One region of the Pseudomonas urethralis genome, then DNA from elsewhere that is predicted to be linked to it. Evidence: predicted binding sites of a transcription regulator. Region 1 holds the regulator's gene; the other holds the start of a gene.

What was found. Region 1 encodes FliA, which starts transcription of late flagellar genes. Its sites were predicted from a motif close to CTAAAGTTTNNNNNNNNNNNGCCGNTAA; they were not measured.
Region 2: a site for FliA is predicted at 2,001-2,028, ahead of L6D64_RS07315 (flagellar protein MotY). Genes of this name have one in related genera too.

The regions. Positions count from the first base shown of each region.
Region 1 is NZ_BQIJ01000001.1:245,334-250,605, reverse strand. Features, by position in the region: gene flhA (flagellar biosynthesis protein FlhA) at 1-455, shown strand, start outside; gene flhF (flagellar biosynthesis GTPase FlhF) at 467-1,774, shown strand; gene fleN (flagellar synthesis regulator FleN) at 1,868-2,701, shown strand; gene fliA (RNA polymerase sigma factor FliA) at 2,698-3,438, shown strand; gene L6D64_RS01100 (chemotaxis response regulator CheY) at 3,546-3,920, shown strand; gene L6D64_RS01095 (protein phosphatase CheZ) at 3,940-4,728, shown strand; gene L6D64_RS01090 (chemotaxis protein CheA) at 4,741-5,272, shown strand, end outside.
Region 2 is NZ_BQIJ01000003.1:386,262-391,533, forward strand. Features, by position in the region: gene L6D64_RS07300 (peroxiredoxin) at 1-120, shown strand, start outside; gene rnt (ribonuclease T) at 217-828, opposite strand; gene pyrC (dihydroorotase) at 888-1,934, opposite strand; gene L6D64_RS07315 (flagellar protein MotY) at 2,065-3,012, shown strand; gene L6D64_RS07320 (argininosuccinate synthase) at 3,272-4,489, shown strand; gene L6D64_RS07325 (hypothetical protein) at 4,568-4,996, opposite strand.

The sequences.
Region 1 (5,272 bases):
CGGTGCGTGACATCCGCAGTATTGCCGAGGCCATCGCCAACAATGCCAGCAAGAGTCAAGATACCGCCGCGCTGGTGGCAGCGGTGCGCGTCGGATTGTGTCGCGCCATCGTCCAAAGCATTGTCGGCGTTGAGTCCGAGCTTCCCGTGATCACCCTTGAACCAAGGTTGGAACAGATTTTGCTCAATAGTTTGCAAAGGGCCGGGCAGGGCCAGGAAGACGGTGTTCTTCTTGAGCCGAGCATGGCCGAAAAGCTGCAGCGCTCGTTGATCGACGCCTGCCAGCGCCAGGAAATGCAAGGCCAGCCGGCCATTCTCCTGGTCGCTGGCCCGATCCGTGCCATGCTGTCGCGCTTCGGCCGCCTGGCTGTACCGAATTTGCATGTTCTGGCGTATCAGGAAATACCGGATAACAAGCAAGTCACCATCGTTGCCACAGTGGGCCCCAACGGCTGAGGTAGTGGGTTATGCAAGTCAAGCGTTTTTTCGCCGCCGATATGCGTCAGGCCATGAAGCTGGTCCGTGATGAGCTGGGCTCCGATGCCGCCATCATTGGCAACCGCCGCATCGCCGGGGGTGTCGAGCTGACCGCCGCGCTGGACTACAAGCTGTCTGCGCTGGCCCCCCGCGTGCCCAACGTCGCGCTGGAAGAAGAGCTGCGCAAGACCCAGTCGCGTATCGCCACAGCCCAGGCCGAGCTGGACAACCGCGCCGAAGCCAGCGAAGGCAACCGCCAATTGTTCGCCGGCCAGTCGCTGACCGCGGCCGAGCCGTTGATCGAGCCGCACGTGGAGGCGCCGGCACCCGCTGCCGCGCCCGCCCCGGCGCCGGTCGACCCGCGCCTGTTCGACGCCATGCGCTCGGAGCTCTCGGGCCTGCGCGAACTGCTCGAAGTGCAGCTCGGCTCGCTGGCCTGGAACCAGCTGCAGGGCAGCAAACCGGCTCAGGCCAACCTCTGGCGTCGCCTGCAGCGCATCGGCCTGTCCGGCCCGATCGCCCGCGAGCTGCTCGACCTCACCCAGGAGATCGAAGAACCGCGTCAGGCCTGGCGCATGCTGCTGGCGCACCTGGCGCGGATGATCGAAGTGCCGCAGATCGAGCCGATCGAAGAGGGCGGGGTCATCGCCATGGTCGGCCCTGCCGGCATGGGCAAGACCACCACCCTGGCCAAGCTGGCGGCACGCTATGTGCTCAAGTACGGCCCGCAGAACCTGGCCCTGGTGAGCATGGACAGCTTCCGCATCGGTGCCCAGGAACAGCTCAAGACCCTGGGGCGCATCCTCAATGTGCCGGTGACCTACGTCGACCCTGGCCAATCGCTGGCTGCAGCGCTGGAGCCGCTGCTGCGCAAGCGTGTGGTACTGATCGACACCGCCGGCCTGCAGGCCAGCGACCCGGCCCTGCGCATGCAACTGGAAAGCTTGGCCGGGCGTGGCATCGCCGCGAAGAACTACCTGGTACTGGCCACCACCAGCCAGAAGCAGGTGCTGACCGCCGCCTACCATAGCTACAAGCGCTGCGGCCTGGCCGGCTGCATCCTGACCAAACTCGATGAAACGGCGAGCCTCGGCGATGTGCTGAGCCTGGCCATCAGTCATGAACTGCCCGTGGCCTACCTCACCGATGGCCCGCGTATTCCTGACGACCTGCACCTGCCACGCCCGCACCAACTGGTGACCCGCGCGGTCAATGTGCAGTTGCAGGACGAGCCCAGCGAAGAGGCGATGGCCGACATGTTCGCTGATCTCTACCACAACCCGCGGCGCGCGGGTTGAGGATGAAGCGTATGCAAAGTACCTACATTCCGGGGTTGGCAGTCTTGCCCCGCGTGTGGCTTGGGTCCAAGCGAGACAAGGTAAACAACGAACATGGGTAGCATGCATCCCGTACAGGTGATCGCCGTCACCGGTGGCAAAGGTGGCGTCGGCAAGACTAACGTTTCAGTGAACTTGTCCCTGGCGCTGGCTGAACTCGGCCGCCGGGTGATGTTGCTGGACGCCGACCTTGGCCTGGCCAATGTCGACGTATTGCTGGGCCTCACCCCGAAGCGCACCCTGGCCGATGTCATCGAAGGGCGCTGCGAGCTGCGCGACGTGCTGTTGCAGGGGCCTGGCGGTGTGCGCATCGTGCCGGCCGCCTCCGGCACGCAGAGCATGGTGCACCTGGCCCCGGCGCAGCATGCCGGGCTGATCCAGGCCTTCAGCGAGATCGGCGACAACCTCGATGTGCTGGTGATCGACACCGCTGCGGGTATCGGTGACTCGGTAGTCAGCTTCGTGCGCGCCGCCCAGGAAGTGCTGCTCGTGGTGTGCGACGAGCCGACCTCGATCACCGACGCCTACGCGCTGATCAAGCTGCTCAACCGCGACTACGGGATGAACCGTTTCCGCGTGCTGGCCAACATGGCGCAAAGCCCGCAGGAAGGGCGCAACCTGTTCGCCAAGCTGACCAAGGTCACCGACCGCTTCCTCGACGTCGCCCTGCAATACGTCGGTGCCGTGCCTTACGACGAAAGCGTGCGCAAGGCGGTGCAGAAGCAGCGCGCGGTGTACGAGGCCTTCCCACGCTCCAAGTGCGCCCTGGCGTTCAAGGCCATTGCGCAGAAGGTTGACAGCTGGCCGCTGCCTGCCAACCCGCGCGGCCACCTTGAGTTCTTCGTCGAGCGCCTGGTGCAACCCACCAGCGCAGGGCCCGTGCTATGAACGCGAGCGGCTTCAAGATGTACAGCAAGGCGTCGAAAGACGCCCAGTTCGAGCTGGTGGAGCGCTATGCACCGCTGGTCAAGCGCATTGCCTACCACTTGCTGGCGCGCCTGCCGGCCAATGTCCAGGTCGAAGACCTGATCCAGGCCGGCATGATCGGCCTGCTGGAAGTGGCCAACAAATACGACGCCAGCAAGGGCGCCAGCTTTGAAACCTACGCGGGTATCCGCATCCGCGGGGCGATGCTCGACGAGGTCCGCAAGGGCGATTGGGCACCGCGTTCGGTGCACCGTAATACGCGCATGGTCAGTGACGCGATGCGCGCCGTGGAAGCAAGAACTGGCCGCGACGCTAAAGATCATGAAGTTGCTGCCGAACTCCAATTGAGTCTCGATGATTACTACGGGATCTTGAACGATACCTTGGGCAGCCGCCTGTTCAGTTTCGACGACCTGTTGCAGGACGGCGAGCACGAAGGGCTGCACGAGGACGGCGCCAGTAGCCAGGTCGAGCCGTCACGCGATCTGGAAGACGAGCGCTTCCAGGCCGCCCTGACCGATGCGATCGCCAACCTGCCGGAGCGTGAGCGCCTGGTGCTGGCGCTGTACTACGACGAAGAGCTGAACCTCAAGGAAATCGGTGAGGTGCTGGGGGTCAGCGAATCGCGTGTCAGTCAGTTGCACAGCCAGTGTGCCGCGCGCCTGCGCAGCCGCCTGGGGGAATGGCGGGCGCGTTGAGCCGGGGGTCGTTGCAGTCGTTTTCCACGTTGTACCGAATTGAATGAATACGCGCGCTCGGGGCCGAGCGCGTTTGAGACTGCTTGGAGGTCTACTTGAACAAAGACATGAAAATCCTCATCGTTGACGACTTTTCGACGATGCGGCGGATCATCAAGAACCTGTTGCGTGACCTGGGCTTCACCAACACCGAAGAAGCCGACGACGGCACCACTGCGCTGCCGATGCTCGAAAGCGGCCACTACGACTTCCTGGTGACCGACTGGAACATGCCGGGCATGTCCGGTATCGACCTGCTGCGCAAGGTACGTGCGCACGAGCGCTTGAAGACCATGCCGGTGCTGATGGTGACCGCCGAAGCCAAGCGCGACCAGATCATCGAAGCGGCCCAGGCCGGCGTGAATGGTTATGTGGTCAAGCCGTTCACTGCCCAGGTGCTGAAAGAAAAGATCGAGAAGATCTTCGAGCGCGTCAACGGCTGAGTCACGTCAGGGGGGCGCCATGGAATCATCAAATACGTCATTGGGGGAGTTCGAGTCGACCCTCAAGAAGCACGCGCAAGAATTGGTCTCGAGCCTGGAGAAGGGCCACTTCGGCGATGCCGTGCAACTGATCCACCAGCTCAACCAGACCCGAGACCGTGGCCTGTACCAGGAGGTCGGCAAGCTCACCCGTGAGCTGCACAGCGCGATCGTCAGCTTCCAGATCGACCCGCGCATGCCGCAGGCCGAGGAAGTCTCGCAGATCACCGATGCCACCGAGCGCCTGTCCTATGTGGTCAAGCTCACCGAGGGTGCGGCCAACCGCACCATGGACCTGGTGGAGGAGAGCACCCCGGTGCTCAACGAGCTGGCAGCCGAGGCACAAGGCCTGAGCGTCGACTGGCAGCGCTTCATGCGCCGTGAAGTCGCAGCGCCGGAGTTTCGCGAACTGGTCAAGCGTGTCGACAGTTTCCTGACGCACAGCGCCGAGGGCAACCGCAAGGTCGCCGGCCACCTCAACGACATACTGCTGGCCCAGGACTACCAAGACCTGACCGGCCAGGTGATCAAGCGCGTCACTGCGCTGGTGACCGAAGTGGAAAGCAATCTGCTCAAGCTCGTGCTGATGGCCAGTCAGGTCGACCGTTTTGCCGGTATCGAACATGACCACCAGCAGCTGCGCGCTGAAAAAGATCAAGAAAAACATCCGACTCGGGGTGAAGGTCCGCAGATTCATGCCGATAAGCGTGAAGACGTTGTGTCCGGTCAGGACGACGTCGACGATCTGCTGTCCAGCCTGGGTTTTTAAGGAGCACGTTTAATGAGCTTCGGCGCCGATGAAGAAATCCTTCAGGATTTCCTGGTAGAAGCCGGCGAAATTCTTGAGCAACTGTCCGAGCAACTGGTCGAGCTGGAAAGCCGGCCCGACGATGCCGACCTGCTCAATGCGATCTTTCGCGGTTTCCACACTGTAAAAGGGGGCGCCGGCTTCCTTCAGCTGAATGAGCTGGTGGAGTGCTGCCACATCGCCGAGAACGTGTTCGACATCCTGCGCAAAGGTGAGCGCCGGGTCGACGCGGAACTGATGGACGTGGTGCTCGAAGCACTGGACACGGTCAACAGCATGTTCGGCCAGGTGCGTGAGCGCAGTGCAGTCACCCCGGCCACCCCGGAGCTGCTGGCGGCCCTGTCGCGCCTGGCAGAGCCTGCCAGCGCCGATGCCCCTGCGCCGGTGGTCGAGGCAGCGCCCGAGCCTGTGGCGGCCGAGGCGGACATCACCGACACCGAGTTCGAACAGCTGCTCGACTCGCTCGATGCGGTCAAGGCAGAAGCTGCCGCTGCCCAAGCGCAAA
Region 2 (5,272 bases), on a different contig from region 1:
CAATTCCACGAAGAGCACGGCGAAGTCTGCCCTGCCAACTGGAAGAAAGGCGACCAGGGCATGACCGCTTCGCCAGAAGGCGTGGCTGCTTACCTGAGCGAGAACGCTGGCAAGCTGTAATTGCCATGCGCATGAAAAAACCGGCCCACGTGGCCGGTTTTTTTTGTGCCAGCTTGTTCTGGCCGCTTCGCGGGCTCGCCCGCGAAGCTTTTCAGGTCAGTCGTTGAAGTCGCGCCAGCCGCCCATTTCCTTCCAGCGGTTGACGATGCCGCAGAACAGCTCGGCCGTCTTCTCGGTGTCGTAACGCGCCGAGTGCGCTTCACGCCCGTCGAAGTCGATGTCGGCGCTCTGGCAGGCTCGTGCCAGTACGGTCTGGCCGTAGGCCAGGCCAGCCAGGGTCGCGGTGTCGAAGCTGGAGAACGGGTGGAACGGGTTACGCTTGATGTCGTTACGCGTGACCGCCGCATTAAGGAAACCAAGGTCGAAGCTGCTGTTGTGGCCGACCAGGATCGCCCGTTTGCAGCCGTTGGCTTTGAGCGCCTTGCGCACACCGCGGAAAATGTCGGTGAGCGCGCTTTCCTCGCTCACCGCCATGCGCAGCGGGTGATCCAGCTTGATGCCGGTGAACTCCAGCGCGGCCGGCTCGATGTTGGCCCCTTCGAACGGTTCGACCCGGTAGAAGTAGGTGTGCTCCGGGAACAGAAAGCCCTTTTCGTCCATGCCGATGGTCACTGCGGCAATTTCCAGCAGGGCGTCGGTGGCGCTGTTGAAGCCGCCAGTCTCGACATCCACGACTACCGGCAGATAGCCACGGAAGCGCTCGGCCATCGGGTGGCGCGAGCCGCCGCCGACCTGACCGTCCTGGTCGTCTTCGTACAGGTCTTCGCTCACGCGTTGTCCTCCAGCAGGCGCCAGCGCAGTTTCTCACCGGCGCGCAGCGGGATCACGGTTTGCTCGCCGAATGGCAGGCTGTCCGGGGCGGTCCATTCTTCGCGAACCAAGGTGATGGTGTCGGTGTTCGCTGGCAGGCCATAGAAGGCCGGGCCATGCAGGCTGGCGAAACCTTCCAGCTTGTCCAGCGCATTGCGCTGCTCGAACGCCTCGGCGTACATCTCGATGGCAGCGTATGCGGTGTAGCAGCCGGCACAACCGCAGGCGGCTTCCTTGGCGTGACGGGCATGCGGTGCCGAGTCGGTGCCGAGGAAGAACTTCGGGTTGCCGCTGGTGGCCGCGTCCAGCAGCGCCACCTGGTGGGTGTTGCGCTTGAGGATCGGCAAGCAATAGAAGTGCGGGCGGATACCGCCGACCAGCATGTGGTTGCGGTTGTACAGCAGGTGCTGGGCAGTGATGGTTGCACCGACGTTGGCCGGGGCTTCGGTGACGAACTGCGCGGCGTCGCCTGTGGTGATGTGCTCGAAGACCACTTTCAGGGTCGGAAAGCGCTCGACCAGGCGGCGCATGTGCTCGTCGATGAAGCGCTTCTCGCGGTCGAACACGTCGATTTCGCTGCGGGTGACTTCACCGTGCACCAGCAAGGGCATGCCGACCTCCGCCAGGGCCTCGATGGCCGGGAAGATGTTGTCGATGCTGGTCACGCCCGAATCGGAGTTGGTCGTTGCGCCGGCCGGGTACAGCTTGGCGGCGTAGACGATACCGCTGGCCTTGGCCGCGCGGATGTCCTCGGGGCTGGTGCGGTCGGTGAGGTACAGCACCATCAGCGGTTCGAAGCGGCTGCCAGCCGGGCGTGCGGCAAGGATGCGCTCGCGGTAGGCGCCAGCTTCGACGGCGTTGCGCACCGGCGGAACCAGGTTGGGCATGATGATGGCACGGGCGAAAGTACGCGCCACATCGCCAACGGTATGGGGCAGGACGGCACCATCGCGCAGATGGATGTGCCAGTCGTCGGGACGCAGGAGGGTCAGGCGATCGGACATTGGGAATTCCAGGCGGGTCGAACTCAGGCCCCAATGCTACCGGAAAACCCCGGTCCGAGCACGGCTATCAAGTTTTCCGGCGAGCGTCCGATAGCCTGCCTGTAAGCCGTCAGAATTTGTGGAGCCACCCGTGCGCCAGCGTTACCTAGCCCTGTTGACCCTTGTCGCCAGCCTGCCGGCCGGTGCACTGACCTTCCAGACCCGCATGGAGAATGTCGCCTGGAAAGTCGAGGGTGACCAGTTCGAATGCCGCCTGATCCAGCCGATCGACGGTTTCGGCAGTGGCGAGTTCGTGCGCAAGGCCGGTGAGCAGCCGGTGTTCCAGCTGCGTTCGCACAGTAATGTGCTTGGCGCAGGTTCGGCCACCTTGCTGGCTGCCGCTGCCCCTTGGCAGCCGGGCCGCGCGGATGTGAACCTCGGCGCTGTGCGCATGGCCCGCAGCGGCGTGCTGTTCAGCTCGTCGCAGAGCCAGGCCAGCCGCCTGATCAACGGCCTGCTCGATGGACGCAGCACGGTGGTGCGCAATTACACCGGCGAAGGCGGCAGGGCGATGGAAGTACGCGTGCTGCCGGTCAGCTTCGCCAAGGCCTACGGCGACTATCAGGCCTGTGCCAGCAAGATGCTGCCGATGAACTATGACCAGGTGCGCCAGACCCAGGTGGGCTTCCCGGGCGGTGGCTTCGACCTGGACGCCGATGCCCGTGCGCGGCTGGACGTGATCCTCGATTACCTCAAGGCTGACCCGACGGTGAACCACATCGAACTCAACGGCCATTCCGACAACAGTGGTAACCGCCTGACCAATCGCGATGCTTCGCGACGTCGGGCCTTGGCCGTTGCCGATTACTTCAAGGCCCATGGTGTGCCGGAAGAACAGATCGTCGTGCGCTTCCATGGCGAGCGCTATCCGCTGGTGAAAAACAACAGTCCGGCCAATCGGGCACGTAACCGGCGGGTGAATATCGAGCTGGATCGGGTGGCGATGGCAGAGAAACCGGTGGTGCAGCAAACGGTGCCGGCTGCATCTGCTGTTCCGCCTGCGCCAGCTGCGCCAGCGCCCGGAGCGAAGGCACCCTGATTTCAAGGTGTATGCCTGGGGTATGACTCGGGGTTGCATCGGCGCCACAGGGTGCTTGCCACAACATCTTCAGCGCCTATCAGATCGAGCGCCGCCCGCGCGGCGCTCGATCTGATAGGCGCTGAACCCTTTACGGCAAGCACGTCGCGCTACCGACAGTTCCTGTCGCTTTGTCGTCAGAAGCTGTCGCCCCACTGTAAATTTATCCGCAACGCCGGTAGAATCGGTCCCTTTCCGTACAACCCCGTGGAGTGATGGCATGGCGGACGTAAAAAAGGTCGTACTGGCGTATTCCGGCGGCCTTGATACTTCGGTGATTCTCAAGTGGCTGCAGGATACCTACAACTGCGAAGTGGTGACGTTCACCGCTGACCTGGGTCAGGGCGAAGAAGTCGAGCCGGCTCGCGCCAAAGCTCAGGCGATGGGCGTAAAAGAGATCTACATCGACGACCTGCGCGAAGAATTCGTGCGTGATTTCGTCTTCCCGATGTTCCGCGCCAACACCGTCTATGAAGGCGAGTACCTGCTGGGTACTTCCATCGCCCGCCCGCTGATCGCCAAGCGCCTGATCGAAATCGCCAACGAAACCGGCGCCGACGCCATTTCTCACGGCGCGACCGGCAAGGGTAACGACCAGGTCCGTTTCGAGCTGGGTGCCTACGCGCTCAAGCCTGGCGTCAAGGTCATCGCTCCATGGCGCGAGTGGGACCTGCTGTCCCGCGAAAAGCTGATGGACTACGCCGAAAAGCATGGCATTCCGATCGAGCGTCACGGCAAGAAGAAGTCGCCATACTCGATGGACGCCAACCTGCTGCACATTTCCTACGAAGGCGGTGTGCTGGAAGATACCTGGACCGAGCACGAAGAAGACATGTGGCGCTGGAGCGTCTCGCCAGAGAACGCCCCGGACCAGGCTACCTACATCGAACTGACCTACCGCAATGGTGACATCGTCGCCATCGACGGCGTCGACATGACCCCGGCCACCGTGCTTGCCGAACTGAACCGCATCGGCGGCGCCAACGGTATCGGCCGTCTGGACATCGTAGAGAACCGTTACGTGGGCATGAAGTCCCGCGGCTGCTATGAGACCCCTGGCGGCACCATCATGCTCAAGGCCCACCGTGCCATCGAGTCGATCACCCTGGACCGCGAAGTCGCTCACCTGAAAGACGAGCTGATGCCGAAATACGCCAGCCTGATCTACACCGGCTACTGGTGGAGTCCGGAGCGTCTGATGCTGCAGAAGATGATCGACGCTTCGCAGGTCAACGTTAATGGCGTCGTGCGCCTGAAGCTGTACAAGGGCAACGTCATCGTGGTTGGCCGCAAGTCGGACGACTCGCTGTTCGATGCCAACATCGCGACCTTCGAAGAAGATGGCGGCGCCTACAACCAGGCCGATGCTGCCGGCTTCATCAAGCTCAACGCGCTGCGCATGCGCATCGCTGCCAACAAAGGTCGTGGGATGCTCTGAGCACCCGGCTGAAGCGGCAAACGAACCCCGGCTCTGGCCGGGGTTTTTTTTGCCCTCTTGAATGGGGGCTGATCGATGTCATGGCTCATCCCTCAGGCGGGTGGTTGATAGGTGTACGCACTGTTGCAGATCCATATTGCACAAGCGCCAGTGCCTGTTTTCGGCAAGCGGTTGGGCAATGGCTTGCATGACATGTTGTTCTATCCGTTTCTGGGCGTCAGGGCCGGAGAACATCACGGTCACTGTTTCTTGTGTATCGGAGCGCAGCGCTGGCTCGGCTTTTGGCTGAGGCCCGGCCTGATCAGGCTTGTAGAAGGACTTGGAGTTGAAGTTCAGGGTGAGGAAGAACAGTGCCGTGAGGAAGAAAGGAAATCCTACAAGGAACCAGGTGTAGTAGGTCTGACTTTTATCGCTGAGGAAAGGCAAGGTAGCCAAGGCAGAGGCTTCGATAATGCCTGCAAATATGGCGATTATCGTCAGCGGAGCGACAGGTTGGTTCTCAGTCATGTTAGTGGCCTCCTGCATGTGTTGCCTATGAATAACCCACTGACTGCCTCAACCAAATTGTGGACTTTTTCCGGGGGCGGTAATTGTTCGGCGCATGTGACGGGAACAAATCGCTCAAACTCATTCAGGAGTTCTCAACCACTCTACAGACAAGGTTGTAAATTTTTTCGTGTAGGAAAATTCCCAAACCGACGTAGGGTTCATCTATTCGGTTATTTGAGGGGGGAATGGATGCGCCATTGAGCGTTCTGCTCGGTTATTGTGAAGCCGTCGTCA